2 regions of the Paraglaciecola sp. IT1134 genome follow, and region 1 is predicted to be linked to the other one. Evidence: predicted binding sites of a transcription regulator. Region 1 holds the regulator's gene; the other holds the start of a gene.

Region 1 (3,170 bases):
ACGCTCCCGTACCAGCTCAGCCAGCTGATGGACAGATAACTGATCCGTATCCAGATACAAATCTGCTCGCTCGGCAATGGGGGCCAATAATTGCCCCTCGGCCTGAATGGCATCCGACAGAGATTTATTCTGTTTTGACAAGGGGTGCAAGCGGCGGGTCTCGCTAAAACGCTTGATCAGTACGTCATCACTGGCATCCAGATAGAGTATGGTCATTTCCCATGTCGACGGCAGATAATCCAGAATTTCCACCAGTTCACTGGGATTTTTGGGTAAGTTACGCACATCGATGCTAACCGCCACCTGGTCGTATTCATCTACTACTGTATGGGTGAGCGTGGGCAGTAGGTTTACCGGAATGTTATCCACACAGTAATAACCGAGATCTTCCAGTGAACGTAAAACGACGGATTTCCCTGAGCCAGAACGCCCGCTAATGATGATGAGCTTCATATCAGCTGATTACCTGAAATAATTCTTCAGCGCTGATGGCACTGCGCAATTGTTTGAGCAACTCTTTGTCACTGAGTTTGGCGGCAATGCTAGAGAGGGTCTGCAGATGTTCCTTGGCTTTTTCTTCCGGCACCAGGATAGCGAAAAAAACGTCCACCGGCATATTGTCAATGGCATCATACTCTATAGCAGGTTGACAGGTTACCAACACTGCCAATGCACTTTCCAAGCCTTTGAGCCGACCATGAGGCAATGCAATACCGCCGCCAATCCCCGTACTACCCATTTTTTCCCGGCTCACTAAACTGGCCAAAATAGTTGCTTGATCTATGTCGATCAAATGCTGATTGGCAATCAGACTGATAAGCTCAAGAATGCGTTTTTTGCTGCTAGCCTGAACTGCGCATAGTACGCAGTCAGGATTAAGTATGTCTGAAATTTCCATTATCTGCCTAATGGGTTAATGGCGTTTAACTTTTTCTTTATGCTTGAGCACCTGACGGTCTAATTTGTCAATCAGGCCATCGATGGCCGCGTACATATCGGTATGTTCCGCGGTAGCAAATACTTCGGCGCCGTTGAGATGCAAGGTAGCTTCTGCTTTTTGATTGAGTTTTTCAATATTCAATATGACATGCACATTGTTGATTTGATCCGAATGTCGCTCAAGCTTAATAAATTTACTATCGACATAATCTTTAAGTGAATCGGTAATGTCCACGTGATGACCTGTAAGATTTATTTGCATATCGCCTCTTCCTTCTACAATCAGTCTAAAAAAGACTTTTACGTTGGTTAGACGGGGGTATCAATAAAGACTCCCGATATTTTGCTATTGTTCGCCTTGCAACCATAATACCTTGATCGGCCAACAATTGAGCAATCTTGCTATCACTTAACGGTTTGCTGGGTTTCTCTGCAGCCACCAGTTTTTTGATTAATGCACGTATCGCCGTAGATGAACATTCACCGCCTGTTTCGGTCGCCACATGACTGGAAAAGAAATACTTGAGCTCGAAAATACCCCTGGGAGTATGCATATATTTCTTGGTAGTCACCCGGGAAATAGTTGATTCGTGCATCTCGACCATTTCGGCAACATCGTTAAGCACCATAGGTTTCATCATTTCCGGGCCGTGTTCGAAGAAACCCATTTGCTGCTGCACGATACAATTGGAGACTTTCAGCAAGGTTTCATTACGGCTTTCCACACTCTTGATAAACCATTTTGCCTCTTGCATATGTGAACGGATAAACTGGCTGTCACTGGTGTTTTTCGCATTACGACTCATGGCCGCATATTGTTGATTAACATTCAGCTTGGGTAAACTGTCGGGGTTGAGTTCCACCGTCCAGCGGCCATTCTTTTTCGCCACTGACACATCCGGGATCACATACTCTGCTTCACCTTTAATCAAGGCACTACCTGGCCTCGGATTCAGGGTTTTGAGCAAGCGCATGGCTTCGCGTAATTCTTCTTCCTTGAGCCGGGTTTTGCGCATCAGGGTGCGGTAGTCTTTGCTACCCAATAATTCAGCGTATTCGCCAATCAACATCTTGGCTTCTTCCAGCCAAGGCGTATCCGGGGCAAATTGGCGTAATTGCACCAGTAAACATTCTTGTGGGGTACGTGAGCCTGAACCAACAGGATCGAACATCTGAATACGTTTAAGCACACATTCCACTTCATCCAATTCAATTTCTTCGTCATCCATGCTCAGCAATATGTCTTGTGCACTCATGGTTAAATAGCCGGAGTCATCGATGGAGTCAATAATGGCTGTGGCAATCGCCACGTCCGTCTCACTAAAATGTGTTAACCGCATCTGCCATAACAGATGATCCTGAATATTCTCTATGGTTTCACCCTGAAAAATCTGCTCATCATCCGAACCGCCTCCTGACATGGGGGCGGGTGCCGATGAGGCACTGATATATTCATCCCAAGTACTATCCAGAGGCAAGTCTTCGGGAATATCGCCTTTTTCCAAGGCGTCACCGGCATCGATGCTATCGCTATTGGGATCGGTTACTTCTGAGCCATCGGGTTTATTGGCCGGATCCAGTGAGGCATCACTTAAGGCACTATCACCGGAAGCATTATCGGTGGGCTCTTCGATTTCCAATAAGGGATTGGAATCCAGGGCTTCTTGAATTTCTAGTTGTAAGTCCAGAGTCGAAAGTTGCAACAGGCGAATGGCTTGCTGCAATTGCGGCGTCATGGTCAGTGATTGGCTAAATTTTAATTGTAAAGAGGGTTTCATCTACTTCTGTTTCATATCCGTTGCTAATCGATTAAGAAGCTAATTTGAATGTTAATTAGTAACTGCGTATCTGATTAAGTGACAACCTAGTTGTCGTGACGACTAATCGCGTTTAGGGAGAAAGACTTAACTATAGCCTGAATTGTTCTCCTAGGTATACATCTCTTACACGTTGATCACTTAATACTTCTTCGGCTGTTCCAGAGGCGATTAATTCCCCTTGGCTAACAATATAAGCTTTCTCACATACATCCAAAGTTTCTCTTACATTGTGATCGGTGATCAATACACCAATCCCCCTGTCCCGTAAATGCTGAATTATCTTTTTTATGTCATTGACTGAAATCGGATCCACCCCGGCGAAAGGTTCATCGAGTAAGATAAATTCCGGGTCGGCGGACAGCGCCCTGGCGATCTCAACTCTGCGTCTTTCGCCACCGGATAAACTCATGC
Region 2 (3,170 bases), 1.1 Mb from region 1:
TACCCACCATTTCGAGATGCAGTGGGAAAGGGCACAACTAATGATGTGTCAACTTGTTAACGTTTGTCACTAGGGCGGGAGGCTAACCATGTCGGACAGTAACGAAAAAACCGAAGACCCCACGGCCAAAAAACTAACTGAGGCCCGCAAGAAGGGGCAGGTCGCGCGCTCCAAGGAATTGTCTACTGCCCTGGTGTTAGTCGTCAGTGCAATCGCCTTTATTTTGATGGGTAGCAAGATCGCCCAGGCAATTTACATTGTTACCCAGCGGACTTTTACCTTGTCTCGTGATGAAACCTATGATTTCACCCATATGTTTCAGGCGTGGGGGTTTGCGATCGAGACCATAAGCTGGCCCGTGTTATTGTATATGTTGATCGTGACCGCAGCGGGTATTTATGGCAATGTCGCCTTGGGGGGGTATAACTTTACCTGGGAATCGGCAGCGCCAAAAGCCAGCAAACTCAATCCTATGGCCGGTTTAAAACGCATGTTTGGTATGAACGGTGTAGTGGAATTACTTAAGGCGTTGGCTAAATTTTTTGTTGTGGCGGCCATGGCCTATGTGGCTATGGTGATATTTCATGATGAAGCCATTCACCTGGATCTTGAACTCTATCCGCAGAATTTGTTTCATGCCCTGGATCTGATTTCCTGGGGCTTTTTTATCATGTGTTGCGCCTTGATCCCTATTGCCGCATTCGATGTGCCTTATCAAAGTTTTAAACATAATAAAGAAATGAAAATGTCTAAACAGGAGATCAAAGACGAACACAAAAATGCTGATGGCGATCCCCAGGTGAAAAACCGCATTCGACGCTTACAGTTCCAAGCTGCAGCTAATCGCATGATGCAAGAAGTGCCAAATGCCGATGTGGTGGTTACCAACCCTACTCATTATTCTATTGCCCTTAAATATGATCAGTTTGGCAACCGGGCACCAACCTTGGTGGCCAAGGGCGTGGATGAAATGGCTATGCATATTCGTAAAATTGCCGGTGCTCACGATGTGCCTATTATCGCCTCACCCATGTTGGCGCGAGCCATCTATTATTCCACCGAAACTGACAGTGAAATCCCCTCTAAACTCTTTATGGCCGTCGCCCAAGTATTGGCTTATGTGTATCAGGTAAAGGCTTATAAAAAAGGTAAGGGTAAACGGCCTGTTCCATTGAGTAAAAACCTGCCCATCCCACCAGAGTTTAGACGTTAGGCATATCCTTCACCCTCGAAACTGCCTGTTTGTCGGCTACATTCATTCGCCCCTATCGCCAACCGCGTTGTGCCAACCCCTATCGTCACCGTGCTGCGGTAACCGACGTTGTCGCCGCCGTGCAATTCCCATTATTTTGGGTAGATAAACCTTTGGTGCTCGACAGTTGCGAGTTGGCTTATATATTGCTGAGTGTAAGTATGTTTATTTACCGTCAAAAATTCGCACTATGCAATTAACCGCTTATTTTAATCGTTTTGACAAACGGCATTTTCAATCGGCTTTAACGGGTCTGGGTGCGCCGCTGGTATTGTTAGCGATCATGGGTATGGTTATCCTGCCTATGCCTGCTTTTTTACTAGATGTGTTATTCAGCTTCAATATCGCCCTGTCTCTGGTCGTTATTCTTGTGTCGGTGTTTACCAAGAAACCGGTTGATTTCGGTATTTTCCCCCTGGTGCTTTTGATCGCTACCGTTTTACGCTTAGCGTTGAATGTGGCCTCAACCCGGATCGTCTTGCTTGAAGGGCATGAAGGTGGGGATGCTGCGGGTAAAGTGATCCAAGCTTTTGGTGAAGTCGTGATAGGCGGCAATTATGCTGTAGGTATAGTGGTATTTGCCATCTTGCTGATCATCAATTTCAAGGTTGTGACCGCTGGTGCCGGGCGAATTTCAGAAGTTAGTGCCCGTTTTACCCTGGATGCCATGCCCGGCAAACAAATGGCCATAGATGCAGATCTCAATGCCGGTTTTATCGATCAGGACGAGGCGCGTAAACGCCGCTTTGAAGTGACTTCAGAGGCGGATTTTTATGGCTCTATGGACGGGGCATCCAAGTTTGTTAAAGGTGATGCGGTCGCGGGTCTGTTTATTATGTTGATCAACATAGTAGGCGGGCTGTTTATCGGCATTATTCAACACGATTTGGCTTTTGGTCAGGCGATAGAAATCTATACGTTATTAACCATCGGAGACGGTTTGGTAGCGCAAATTCCGTCTTTATTACTGTCCGTGGCGACCGCAATCATAGTTACACGGGAAAATGATTCCCAGGAGATGGGCCAAGAGCTGACCCGTCAGTTGGGTAATCGTCGGGCTTTGTATATCACCTGCGGGATCATGTTTATCATGGGTATCGTACCTGGCATGCCGCACATGGCCTTTCTAGGTTTTAGTGCTGTGGTTGGAGGTTATGCTTATTATCAAAAATGGCTTGAAGAAAAGCGTGCCGCCGAACCGGAAGTGGTTACGCAACTGCCGGATCGCGCCAATCAACAACCGGCAGAAATCAAGGAGCTGGGCTGGGATGACGTGCAACATGTGGACACCATAGGATTGGAAGTGGGTTACAGACTCATCCCCCTAGTCGATAAAAGCCAGGGTGGCGAGTTATTGACACGTATTAAAGGGGTGCGTAAAAAATTATCACAGGAACTTGGCTTTCTCATTCCCCCAGTACACATTCGCGACAATTTAGATCTCAGTCCCAACAATTATACTATTTCCATGTTGGGGGTGTCGGTTGGGGAGGCAGAAATTAGCCATGACGACGAACTGGCCATCAACCCGGGGCAGGTATTTGGCAAACTGGAGGGAACGGCAACCACCGATCCCGCTTTCGGCCTGGATGCTGTTTGGATCCGCCCTAACCAACGTGAGCACGCACAAACCTTAGGTTATACGGTGGTTGATGCGGCGACGGTGGTGGCCACCCATCTTAGCCAGTTATTGACCAATAACGCGTATCAATTACTGGGGCATGAGGAAGTGCAGCAATTACTTGATTTGCTGGCTAAACAAAGCCCTAAATTGGTGGAAGGGTTGGTACCGGACATTTTGCCTTTGAGTACGGTCGTTAAAGTCTTGCAAACCCTTTTGTATGAAGGCGTGCCTATTCGTGATTTGCGCACCATAGTGCAGACCCTGTGTGAATATGGGCCCAAGAGCCAGGACCCA

What was found. Region 1 encodes sigma-54, which starts transcription at its own class of promoters, with help from an activator protein. Its sites were predicted from a motif close to GTTGGCACGNNNNTNGNNT; they were not measured.
Region 2: the regulator sigma-54 is predicted to act here: its motif matches at 1,386-1,404, upstream of flhA (flagellar biosynthesis protein FlhA).

What each region holds. Positions count from the first base shown of each region.
Region 1 is NZ_CM176486.1:4,758,778-4,761,947, forward strand. It holds gene rapZ (RNase adapter RapZ) at 1-453, opposite strand, end outside; gene ptsN (PTS IIA-like nitrogen regulatory protein PtsN) at 455-898, opposite strand; gene hpf (ribosome hibernation promoting factor) at 914-1,201, opposite strand; gene AC3RV5_RS20615 (RNA polymerase factor sigma-54) at 1,227-2,717, opposite strand; gene lptB (LPS export ABC transporter ATP-binding protein) at 2,848-3,170, opposite strand, start outside.
Region 2 is NZ_CM176486.1:3,671,086-3,674,255, reverse strand. It holds gene fliR (flagellar biosynthetic protein FliR) at 1-73, shown strand, start outside; gene flhB (flagellar biosynthesis protein FlhB) at 89-1,213, shown strand; gene flhA (flagellar biosynthesis protein FlhA) at 1,443-3,170, shown strand, end outside.